Regions from separate parts of the Polaromonas sp. P1_E11 genome, predicted to be linked through region 2. Evidence: predicted binding sites of a transcription regulator. Region 2 holds the regulator's gene; each other region holds the start of a gene.
The links. Region 2 encodes sigma-54, which starts transcription at its own class of promoters, with help from an activator protein. Its sites were predicted from a motif close to TGGCANGNAANCTGCTTT; they were not measured.
Positions count from the first base shown of each region.

Region 1: a site for sigma-54 is predicted at 1,701-1,718, ahead of AC1D11_RS14410 (formate/nitrite transporter family protein). Genes of this name have one in related genera too.
Region 3: a site for sigma-54 is predicted at 2,558-2,575, ahead of glnA (type I glutamate--ammonia ligase). Genes of this name have one in related genera too.

Region 1 is NZ_JBFUBA010000003.1:135,630-139,780, reverse strand. Features, by position in the region: gene AC1D11_RS14420 (ketopantoate reductase family protein) at 91-999, shown strand; gene AC1D11_RS14415 (DUF6896 domain-containing protein) at 1,039-1,425, shown strand; gene AC1D11_RS14410 (formate/nitrite transporter family protein) at 1,877-2,689, shown strand; gene AC1D11_RS14405 (bifunctional protein-serine/threonine kinase/phosphatase) at 2,761-4,151, shown strand, end outside.
Region 2 is NZ_JBFUBA010000005.1:99,201-103,351, forward strand. Features, by position in the region: gene AC1D11_RS17680 (thiol:disulfide interchange protein DsbA/DsbL) at 1-75, shown strand, start outside; gene lptA (lipopolysaccharide transport periplasmic protein LptA) at 234-860, shown strand; gene lptB (LPS export ABC transporter ATP-binding protein) at 875-1,666, shown strand; gene AC1D11_RS17695 (RNA polymerase factor sigma-54) at 1,815-3,350, shown strand; gene AC1D11_RS17700 (THUMP domain-containing class I SAM-dependent RNA methyltransferase) at 3,393-4,151, shown strand, end outside.
Region 3 is NZ_JBFUBA010000002.1:494,338-498,488, forward strand. Features, by position in the region: gene glnL (nitrogen regulation protein NR(II)) at 1-337, opposite strand, end outside; gene AC1D11_RS09825 (hypothetical protein) at 379-909, opposite strand; gene glnA (type I glutamate--ammonia ligase) at 1,091-2,506, opposite strand; gene AC1D11_RS09835 (competence/damage-inducible protein A) at 2,746-3,570, opposite strand; gene AC1D11_RS09840 (EI24 domain-containing protein) at 3,595-4,151, opposite strand, start outside.

The sequences.
Region 1 (4,151 bases), on a different contig from region 2:
GAGGCCCGGTCGCCTGCAGGGGCGGCAGACTTCACCCACAATTCCTTTTTACGTTTCCGTATCTGCATCTCTTCGAAGGCAAAGACCCCCATGACCCAATCCCTCAAAGTCGCAGTGATGGGCGCTGGCGCCGTTGGTTGTTATTACGGCGGCATGCTGGCCCGAGCGGGACTTGACGTAACGCTGATCGCCCGGCCCCGGCATGCTGACGCCATCCAGAGCGACGGCCTGCACATGGAAACCCGCACTTTCGACGAGCATGTGCGCCTGGCCGCCAGCAGCGAACCCACCGCCGTGCAGGGTGCTGACCTGGTGCTGTTCTGCGTGAAATCCACGGACACCGAAGCTGCCGGTGCGCTGATCCGGCCGCACCTGGCGCCGGATGCGCTAGTGCTCTGCCTGCAAAACGGCGTAGACAATGCCGACCGCCTGCGCATTGTGTTGCCGCAGCACGCAGTGGCGGCCGCCGTGGTGTACGTGGCCACCGAAATGGCCGGCCCCGGCCACGTCAGGCACCATGGCCGCGGTGAGCTGGTGATTGAGCCGGCCAGCCAGAGCGAGGCGGTTGCGCAGGCCTTCACAGCGGCTGGTGTGCCAGTTGAAATCTCCAGCAATGTGCGCGGCGCGCTGTGGGCCAAGCTCATCCTCAACTGCGCCTACAACGCCGTCTCAGCCATCGCGCAGCTGCCGTACGGCAAAACCGTGGAAGGCGAGGGCGTGAAAGACGTCATGCGCGACGTGGTGGCCGAATGCCTGGCCGTGGCAGAGGCCGAAGGCGTGCAGGTGCAGGGCGACATGCATCTGGCCGTGGACAAACTGGCCGGCAGCATGCCCAACCAGTTGTCATCTACCGCACAAGACCTGGCGCGCGGCAAACCCACCGAAATCGACTACCTCAACGGGCTGGTCGTCAGGCGCGGTGAAGCCCTGGGTGTGGCCACGCCCGCCAACCGGGTGCTTTGGGCCCTGGTGAAGTTGATGGAAGGCAAGAAGCCATAGGGCCAGGGCAGAACACCATTCATCGCCACCGAAAGAAACATGGTCGAACTAACAGTTCTTGTCGAATTTGTAGCGCTGCAGCGCAGGCTGGTTGCCAGCCTTCTGTCGCTCTATCCTGAAATCACCAGGAACGAGTTGCTATTGGGGACTCCGTTCAAGGTGGAACTTTGCATGGATGCGCAGATGTGGGATGTATCAAGACATGGCGTAGGCGTGATGTTCAGGCGCCGGGATCCAAAGCCGAACCTCGTGGTGGACGTACACGTCGAAATCCAGAATCCCAACCGCCTTGATGCCTGGCGTCTGCAGCAGTTTGTTGAATCGAAGGGGGCGGTACTGGAATTTCCGAAGCGGAAGCGGTGCTGCGCAGTGGGGTCGGGGCAGGTATTTTGGTTGTATCGGAGGATGGAGGCTATCAACCAATAGGGGGATCTATGGAAAATGGTTCACCAGTTTTGGTGTCATGACCTAAGAAGGGCCACGATGCCTGAGACCGGAATCGAACCGGCAAGGGCACAACGACTAGAGGGGCCGATCCAAGTCTTCGGTCTCGAGCACCCGCCTGGCGCCGTATCAAGGGAAGGGTGCGGTTGGCACCAATATCAGCCTCTTGACATGGCGATGCACAAATTTGGGGCGGCGCAATCGCCTCCGCAGTGCCTTCAAGGGCCTGCAAGGCCGGATTCGCGGTGTTTTGTTAGCGGCACGGTATGTGCTTGCATCCCTCGGGTCAGGCTAACGAAGGCCTGCGCAGGGTGCAGCGAGTCTCGCGGTGCCCAATCGATCTGAATGGATAACGTCGTCCACTTCGGTCTTCATCTTTTTGAAGATCTCGAAGTGGATTTTTTTTTGCAAAAACAGGATTTAGAGGGATCGTATGGCTTATCTAGTGCCTTCGGAATTTGTGACCAAGATGGTGGATGCGGGTGAATCCAAAATCTTCATGTCCACCCGCGACACCGTTATCCGGGCCTACATGGCCGGCGCCATCCTGGCGCTGGCGGCCTGGTTCGCTGTCACCATCAACGTGCAAACCGGCCAGCCCCTGCTGGGCGCCGTGCTGTTTCCGGTGGGTTTTGTCATGTTGTACCTGTTCGGCTTCGACTTGCTGACCGGCGTGTTCGTGCTGTGCCCGCTGGCGCTGATCGACAAGCGTCCCGGTGTCACGGTCAAGGGCGTGCTGCGCAACTGGGGCCTGGTGTTCACCGGCAACTTTCTGGGCGCCTTCACGGTGGCCGTGATGATGGCGATCTATGTCACGAACGGCTTTTCGACCGAGCCCAGCGCCGTGGGCAAGGCCATCGGCGTTGTGGGCGAGAACCGCACGCTGGGCTACCAGAAGTACGGCGCCAACGGCATGCTCACATTGTTCGTACGCGGCATGCTGTGCAACTGGATGGTGTCGGCCGGCGTGGTCGGTGCGATGATCTCCACCCAGGTCAGCGGCAAGGTGATCGCGATGTGGATGCCCATCATGCTGTTCTTCTACATGGTCTTCGAGCACTCGATCGTGAACATGTTCCTGTTCCCATCCGGCCTGCTGCTGGGCGCGCACTTCACCATCATGGACTACCTGATCTGGAACGAAATCCCGACCGTGCTGGGCAACCTGGTGGGCGGCCTGGCCTTCACCGGCTTGACGCTGTATGCCACGCACATTAAAACCGGACCGACACGTTCCTTTAAATAATCTGCTTCCAAAACAAAAGCTCCCGCGCATGCAAGATGCAAAGATGCGCGGGGGCTTTGCCGGTACCCCACATGTCCAGTGAACTGAAGATATCGGCAGGTCAGTATTCGGACAAGGGCCGCAAGGAAACCAACCAGGATTTCCACGGCATCTATGTACCGAAAGAGCCGCAGCTGAGCGCCAAAGGCATTGCCATTGCATTGGCCGACGGCATCAGCAGCAGCGCCGTCAGCGATGTGGCCAGCCAGTACGCCGTCACCGGTTTCCTCGAAGACTATTACTGCACCTCGGAAGCCTGGTCGGTCAAGACGTCGGCTGAGCGGATTTTGAGCGCCACCAATTCCTGGCTGCATGCGCAAACGCAGAAAAGTCAGTACCGCTACGACAAAGACAAAGGCTATGTGTGCACCCTGAGCGCCATGGTCATCAAGTCGACCACCGCGCATATTTTTCATGTCGGTGATTCACGCATTTACCGCCTGCGCGGCAAGACGCTGGAGCAACTGACCAACGATCATCGCGTGTGGATTTCCCAGGGTCAAAGCTACCTCGGCCGCGCGCTGGGCTTCAAGCCGCAGCTGGAGATCGACTACCAGACCCAGCAGGTGGAACAGGGCGATATTTTTTTGCTGGTCACCGACGGCGTGTACGAACACGTCAGCGAATACGACATGGCCGGCCTCATCCACATCTGCGCCGACGAGCCTGGCGGGCTGGATATGGCCGCCAAATCCATCGTTGAAAAAGCCCTGGAGCGAGGAAGCGGCGACAACCTCACGGCGCAAATTGTTCGCGTTGATGAGCTGCCCAACGGGCAGGCCGGCGAGCTGCTCCAGCAGCTGTCGGGCTTGCCGCTTCCGCCCATTCTTGAGGCCAGGACGCAGTTTGACGGCTACACCATCATCCGCGAAGTACACGGCAGCAGCCGCAGCCACATCTACCTGGCCACAGACAACGAAACGGGCGAGCTTGTCATCCTTAAAACACCGTCGATAGATTTGGGTGGCGACCCGGCCTACCTTGAAAGGTTTTTGACGGAAGAGTGGATCGCCCGGCGCATCAACAGCGCGCATGTGCTGAAGCCTTATGTGCCGACCCGCAAGCGTCATTACGTGTACGTGGCCACCGAATACATCGACGGGCAAACACTGAGCCAGTGGATGATTGACAACCCCCGGCCCGGGCTGGAAGCCGTGCGCGGGCTGGTGGAGCAAATCGCCAAAGGCCTGCGCGCGTTTCACCGGCTGGAGATGTTGCACCAGGACCTGCGGCCCGAGAACGTCATGATCGACAAGACCGGCACGGCCAAAATCATTGACTTTGGTTCAACCCGCGTGGCCAGCCTCATGGAAGCAGACGCGCCCGGCGGGCACAACGACATCCTGGGCACAGCCCAGTATTCGGCGCCGGAGTATTTTGTGGGCGAGGGTGGTACCACGCGCTCAGACCTTTTCTCGCTCGG
Region 2 (4,151 bases):
CTGACCCAGACCATGGCACGGGCGCTGCAGGTCACCGATTACCTGGTTGGACAGACCCGTAACGCCAAAAAGTAAGGCCCGGCAAAGCCAGGCCGGCGCCTGCCTTTCGAAAACCCGCCCTTTGCACGGCGGGTTTTTTTATGGCTTTTATGCCCCTACTTTTTCGGAGTAAGCCATTCCCGCAGCTGGCATGGCTACAATGACCCAACACCAAGCAGCAAGATTCGTGCCTTATGAAACACCCCATTTTTTCCCTCATCCTGCCGGTCATCCTGGCGCTGGGGTCGGCTTTCCCGGCCGCTGCCGAAAAAGCTGATCGGGACAAGCCCATGAACGCGGAAGCAGATGCCCTGCGTTATGACGACCTGAAGCAAACCAGCGTTTTTACCGGCAATGTGGTGATCACCAAGGGCACGACCATCGTGCGCGGCGAGCGCGTTGACGTCATGCAGGATCCCGAAGGCTACCAGCAGGCGGTGTCCATCGCGGCGCCCGGCAAACTGGCGTTTTACCGGAAAAAGCGTGACGGCGTAGACGAATACATCGAAGGCGAAGGCGAACGCATTGAATATGACAGCCGTGCCGACCTGGTGAAGTTCATCAAGCGGGCGGTGGTGCGCCGCTACAACGGCGCCACCCTGGTGGACGAAACCACTGGCAGCCTGATTGTTTACGACAACAACACCGATGTCTTCACCGTGGATGGGGGCGCGCAAAACCGTACGGCCAGCAACCCCACGGGGCGGGTTCGCGCCATGCTGTCACCCCGCGCGACAGCCTCGGCACCCGTCGCGGCGCCGCCCGCAGGCCCCGCCCCGGTTCTGCGCCCCAGCACGACGCTGGGCAATGAAAAGAACTAGAAAGAACTGCACAGATGGATGTGGTGACTGACACTTCAGCGGCCCCCGCCGCTCCTGCCCTGACCCCCAGCCGCCTTGTTGCGCAAGGTCTGCAAAAATCGTACGGCAGCCGCAAGGTGGTGCAGGACGTTTCGCTGTCCGTGCAAAAAGGCGAAGTCGTGGGCCTGCTGGGCCCCAACGGCGCGGGCAAAACGACCTCGTTCTACATGATCGTGGGCCTGGTGCGCGCCGATGCAGGCGAAATTTCCATCGACGGCGAATCGGTCGAGCACATGCCGATTCACCTGCGTGCCCGCCTGGGCCTGAGCTACCTGCCGCAGGAAGCGTCGATTTTCCGCAAGCTCACGGTGGAAGAAAACGTGCGTGCCGTACTGGAGTTGCAACTCGGCAAAACCGGAAAACCGCTGGGGCGCGCAGACATCGAGTCGCGGCTCGACGCCCTGCTGCAGGATTTGCGGGTAGATCATTTGCGCAACTCACCGGCACCGGCGCTCTCGGGCGGTGAACGCCGCCGGGTCGAAATCGCGCGGGCGCTGGCAACCCAGCCGCGCTTCATCCTGCTGGATGAGCCCTTTGCCGGTATCGACCCGATTGCCGTGATCGAAATCCAGCGCATCATCGGCTTCCTCAAATCGCGTGGCATCGGCGTGCTGATCACGGACCACAACGTGCGTGAAACACTGGGTATTTGCGACCACGCCTACATCATCAGCGACGGCCATGTGCTGGCGCAAGGCACACCGTCCGAGATCGTGAACAACGCCGATGTGCGCCGCGTCTACCTGGGCGAGCACTTCAAGATGTAGAACATGGTTCCCCCCTGTTGTCGCTCACTTCGTGTAGCTCCCGCCCCCCTCGAGGGGGCGACGCCTGCGGCCTGGCAAAGCCAGATCCGCGGCCCCGGCTTGAAAAATTCTTTCCGCTCTTTTATCAACGAGCCAAGTTAAACCTCCAGTGAAACAAGGTCTGTCACTCCGCGTCTCGCAGCATCTTGCGCTGACGCCCCAGCTGCAGCAGTCGATCCGGCTGTTGCAGCTGTCGACGCTCGAGCTGAGCCAGGAGGTCGAGCAGATGCTCGACGAAAACCCGTTTCTGGAAGTGTCGGAAGAGACGGCGGTGCGCGAAGAATTTGGACTGGAGCACATCAACACGCCGGTCAGCCAGGACAGCCGCGAGTTTGAATCTGCTACGGATTCGATAGCTGGCGGCGCAGACGAGACAAGCGCCGCAACCCCCAACGACGCAGAAGTCAGCGCGGAGCCCAAGCTCGAGGAAAGCTGGGAAGGCGATGGCTCGGTAGAAACCACACCTGACGACAGCGAGTGGGGAAGCGACGCACCGCCGCGCAAGAACAACAATGAAGAGAGCGAAGCCGAGGCCTCCGACCTCACGGGCAGCCATGAGTCGCTGCAGGACCACCTGCACCGGCAATCGCTGAGCTTGCGCCTGTCGGAGGAGGACCGTGCCGCGCTGCACTTCCTCATTGAATCGCTCAACGACGACGGCTACCTTGAAGACAGCCTGGCGTCGCTCGCGGCCGGTCTAGCAAAAGATGACATGGCGCAGGCGGAAGAGCTGGAGCAGCGTTTTGCGATGGCGCTCAAGCTGCTGCACCACATGGAGCCTGCCGGAGTCGGTGCGCGCAACCTGGCGGAATGCCTGAGCCTGCAGCTGCTGGACTGCAAGGACTGCGAAGAAACCCGCGCAGCCATTGCCATGTGCAAGCAACCGATGGAGCTGCTGGCCAAGCGCGACGTCAAGCGCCTGTCGCACCTGTGTGGGTTCACCGAAGCCGCCATCAAGGGCGCCATCACGGTGATTGGCCGGCTCGACCCCAAGCCCGGGCGCCGCTTTGTGAACGTGGAGCGCAACCTGATCGTGCCCGACGTCATCGTCATCAAATCGGGCCGCGGCTTCAAGGTTTCGCTCAATGGCGACGTGATGCCGCGCCTGCGCGTGCACGACATTTACGCCAATGCCCTCAAGCAGCACAAGGGCCAGGGCGGCCAGGCGCTGCAGCAGCGCCTGCAAGAGGCCCGCTGGTTCATCAAGAACATCCAGCAGCGCTTTGACACCATCCTGCGCGTGAGCAGCGCGATTGTGGAGCGGCAGAAAAACTTCTTCACGCACGGCGAGCTCGCCATGCGCCCGCTGGTGCTGCGCGAAATCGCCGACGAGCTGGGGCTGCATGAGTCCACCATCTCGCGCGTGACCACGGCCAAGTACATGGGTACGCCCTTCGGCACCTTCGAGCTCAAGTATTTCTTTGGCTCCGCGCTCGGCACCGAAACCGGCGGCAATGCCTCCAGCACGGCGGTGCGCGCGCTCATCAAACAATTCGTCTCGTCCGAAAGCCTCAAGAAGCCGCTCAGCGACAACCAGATTTCCGAGATGCTGAAGGAACAGGGCATTGAATGCGCGCGCCGCACCGTGGCCAAATACCGCGAAGCCTTGCGCATCGCCCCAGCCAATTTGCGCAAATCACTCTAGCCGCCCGATCAGGCCGCGCAGCCCCGCCCTTCAAAGTCAGTCATGAATCAACTCCAACTCTTTTTACCGTGCGCCGCAGGCGTCGAAACCCTGCTGGCCACCGAGGTCAAGCGTGTCACTGGTATTGACGGCAAAGCCTGGCGTGCCGGCGTGCAGCTTCAGGCTTCCTGGCGCGACGCGTTGCAGCTCAACCTGCACAGCCGGCTGGCGCAGCGCGTGCTGATCGAGCTGCAGCACAACCAGTACCGCAGTGAGCAAGACCTCTACAACGCTGCTGCCAACGTGGCCTGGGAAATCTGGTTCACGCCCAAGCAGACCTTCAAGGTCGAGATCACCGCCCAGCACAGCCCGCTGCAAAGCCTGAACTTCGCGGCGCTGAAGATCAAGGACGCGATTGCCGACCGTTTTCGCGCCAAGTTCGATGACGTGCGGCCCAGCGTCGACACGCGCTGGCCCGACGTGCGCATCTACGTGCACCTGACGACCGACACCGTCACGGTTTATATCGACACCTCGGGCGAGCCGCTCTTCAAGCGCGGCTGGCGTGAAGACAAGGGTGATGCGCCGCTGAAAGAAACCCTGGCCGCGGCCATGATTGCCGCCAGCGGCTGGGACCAGCTCTGTAAAGAAGGCGTGCCGCTTTATGACCCCTGCTGCGGCTCCGGCACCATTGCGATTGAAGCGGCGCAGATCGCCTGCAATATCGCGCCCGGCATCAATCGCCGCTTTGCCTTCCAGAAGTACTTGCCTTTCCAGGGCCATGTGTGGGACGGTCTGCTCGACCAGGCCGAGGCCGCCATC
Region 3 (4,151 bases), on a different contig from region 2:
CCACCACCACATGCACGGGCAGCGGTTCGTGGTTCAGTCGCTTGAGCCAGGCGTCGTAGCGCAGGGCGGCAAATTCATTGCTGCCAGCGCCTTCCAGCGCATTTTGCAGAATCAACGGCTCGGTAAAGCAATCGGGAAGCTGAGAGCCTTCAATGGTTCGCCGTGAAGTGCCCAGCGCATCTTCCAGTGCAGCATTGGCAAATACCACGGTGCCGTTGGTGCGCACCACAGCCACCAGCGTAGCCAGCAAGTCAAACGCCTGAAAGCGGGGGGGGAGTCCGGTGACCGGTACGGACGATAAAGCGGCGCGGATGGAGGGCTTATTCAAGCCATCCATTTTCCTCCAGAAGCCGGCTTGTCGCGGCTTATCGCCTTGGTTTAATTGACGACAGCGGCCGAAGCCGGGGCAGGCAGCCGGGAGATTTCGCGCTTCAGGCCGGCAATGTCGCTTTGATTGCGGGCGATGCTGTCCTTGAGCTCGGCCACGCGGTCCAGGTAGCGCTGGTAATTACGGCCCTCAATGCCCTGTTTTTCAGGCTCACCGTTGTTGAATTCTTTTTGCTGCTCGGCCAGCTTGGCTTCGGCCTTTTTCAACTCGGCCTCAAGGATGGCGCGCGAATCGTTGTCGCGGGCCCGCTGTTCGGGGCTGCCATCGGTGCGCGGGCCACTGGAGCCTGCGGCCGCAGCCACACGAACCGCGGCTTTGGGCACCGGCGTGCTCTGCATCACCGTCACATTGCCGCCGGACAGCAACTTGCAGCTCCGGTTTTGGGCATCTTTGGTGTTGTTGATGTATTCAGGGGCCGCACCTCCGATGCCTGCGCAGCGGTATACCTGCTGCGCCCATGCAGCATTCCCTGCGCCAGCCAGCAGCAACGACAAGGTAGAAAGCAATAAGGTGTGTTTCATAGGAACTCCCGATACCCAGGAAGGGCGAAGGACGGTCTATCAGTATGCGGCAAAGGTGCAAAAATACAAAGCCAGCAAACCCACAACCTGCCGGGGCAATAAAAAAGGACGGCATCTGCCGTCCTTTTTTGACCACAAACTGTACAAATAAACAGTTGGCGGCCGGAGCATTCTCCCCTGATTACAGGGAGTAGTACATCTCGAATTCGATGGGGTGGGTCGCCTGGCGCAGGCGGGTGACTTCACCCATCTTCAATTCAATGTAGGCGTCAATCATGCTGTCGGTGAACACTCCACCCTTGGTCAGGAAGCTGCGGCCCACGTCGAGTGCGTCCAGCGCCTGGTCCAGGCTGTGGCACACGGTTGGCACTTTTGCGTCTTCCTCGGGCGGCAGATGGTACAGATCCTTGGTGGCGGCTTCGCCCGGATGGATCTTGTTTTCCACGCCATCCAGACCCGCCATCATCAGGGCCGAGAAGCCCAGGTAAGGGTTCATCAGCGGATCGGGGAAACGTGCTTCGATACGGCGGCCCTTGGGATTGGCAACGTAAGGAATGCGGATCGATGCCGAACGGTTTTTGGCCGAGTAAGCCAGCTTGACCGGTGCCTCATAGCCAGGAACCAGACGCTTGTAGCTGTTGGTGCCTGGGTTGGTGATGGCATTCAGGGCACGTGCGTGCTTGATGATGCCGCCGATGTAGTACAGCGCGAAATCAGACAGGCCTGCATAACCGTCGCCGGCAAACAGGTTCTTGCCGTCTTTCCAGATGGACTGGTGAACGTGCATGCCGGAGCCGTTGTCGCCGACAACAGGCTTGGGCATGAAGGTGGCGGTTTTGCCGTAGGCGTTGGCCACGTTCTGTACAACGTATTTCAGGACTTGCGTCCAGTCGGCGCGCTGAACCAGCGTGCTGAAACGGGTACCGATTTCGTTCTGGCCGGCGCCGGCCACTTCGTGGTGGAACACTTCAACGGGGATGCCAAGCGATTCGAGGATCAGGGCCATCTCGGCGCGCATGTCTTGCGTGCTGTCGACAGGAGGCACGGGGAAATAGCCGCCTTTGACGGTCGGGCGATGGCCGCGGTTGCCGCCTTCGAGCTTGGCGCCCGAATTCCATGGCGCTTCGTATTCTTCGATCTTGAAGAAGGTACCCGACATGTCGGTATTCCAGCGCACGTCGTCAAAAATGAAAAATTCGGGCTCGGGACCGAAGTAAGCGGTGTCGCCCAGGCCGGAAGCCTTGAGGTAAGCCTCTGCGCGCTGCGCGATGGAGCGCGGGTCGCGGTCATAGGCCTTGCCGTCGGCGGGCTCGAGCACGTCGCAGCTCATGAACAGCGTGGTTTCTTCAAAGAACGGATCGATGTTGGCCGTCTTTGGGTCAGGCATCAGTTGCATGTCGGAGGCTTCAATGCCCTTCCAGCCGGCAATTGAGGAGCCGTCGAACGCATGGCCCGACGTGAATTTGTCTTCGTCAAAGTGGGACACGGGCACGGTCACGTGCTGTTCTTTGCCCCGGGTATCGGTAAAACGGAAGTCAACAAACTTGACTTCGTTTTCCTTGACCATTTTCATGACGTCTGCGACGGTCTTTGCCATCAAAATCTCCTGTTGCTGGATGGGTGGTTGAAAAATCTATTCGGGCTGTCGAATGCACTTTTTGTGCCACAGACATTGGCGCTTCAGTTTCCTGCCAAGCCTCGGATTGTGCCGCTGATTGTGCCGTGATCTGGCTTCACTTCCCGCCTTGGCACAGCCGAAAATACAAAAAACACCTGGCAGTAACAAATGCACCAATTAAGTGCGAATCGCTAAGTGCACATATTTGGGGCTGTTATTTAACGCACCAATTCGGGGCCGAATTTCAGGTCGAATTTGTGCAGCCCCGCCAGCATGACGGGATAGGCCCGGTTCACCGCTTCAGGGGCGCCTTTCACCCCGAGCTCAATATGCCGGCCATATTCAGGGTGATCCACGCTCGGCAGGCTGAAGACCTTGACGCCGGAATGCGCCGCTTCAATATCGAGCATCAAGGGCGTGAGCATGGCCTCCATGGACCCAAAAATGATCACTGACTTTTCGGTGTAGGCCGACTTTTGGTGCAGGTGGGTATAGCCTGAATCCAGCACGCCTTCAATCATGGGCCAGGCCATGACCGGGAAACCGGGCACAAAGTGAACGGCCCCCTGCCCCGCTCGGCAGGTAAAGCCGGGAATCTTGTTGTAAGGGTTCGAAATAATCTCCGCGCCGACCGGAAACACGCCCATGTTCAGGCGATGGATGTTGTCGTCCCGGTCAGGCTCGTAGGGCGTGCCCTGCTCTTTGGCCACATCCGCCATGCGTTCGAGGATCAGTGTTTTGGCCGTGGGATGCAGCGCAAGGTCAACGCCCAACGCTCTGGCGGCGCACTGCCGGGTGTGGTCGTCAGGGGTGGCGCCTATACCGCCGCAGGAAAAGACCACGTCGCCGTGTTCACGCGCGGCGGCAAAGGCCCGCGCCAGTGTTGCCGTGATGCGGGCAGGGTCGTCGCCCACATAGTCGGCATAGGCCAGCTGCAAGCCGCGCGCGCCCAGCAGTTCGATGGCTTTGGGCAGGTGTTTGTCGGCGCGTTTGCCGGAAAGGATTTCGTCGCCGACGATGATGAGGCCAAATTGTGGGGTCATGTTCAGGCTTGTCAGGTAACGGGTTCAGGGTTGTGATTCGGGCTTGCCGCCCAGCGAACCGAAGCTCGGCGCCGGGCCTGGAAGGGCTTCCGGGGCCAGTTCAGTTGCTATCGATTCAATAGCTGCTTGCGCAAGCGGGTCGGGCGCCAGGGCATTATTCTTCTTGCGAAGTTGTTCCAGGGCCGACAGCGTGTAGTGCGCAAACCAGAGCGAGGAAAACGCAAACACCAGGGTGTAGATCCAGATGGCCACCGGCACCAGGATGGGCGCCATGGCCACAAACATCGCGCCCGAGGCCCACAGCAGGCTGGGAGCCGCGCCGAGGTAGCCGCTGAACACACCGATCGCCAGCAACGGCAGGCGATGCTCCTTGAATATCTGGCGCCGCTCTTCACTGCTGGCGTGGTCCACCATGGCGTCATAAGACATGACACGGTAGGTCAGCCAGCCCCAGATCAGCGGAGGCAAGACCAGGATCAGCGGCGGAATCAGCCAAAGCGGAATCGAAACGACCAGCGCCACCACGGCCAGCAAGGTCGAGCCCAGCGACCAGAACAAACTGGTGAACAGTGAACCGCCCC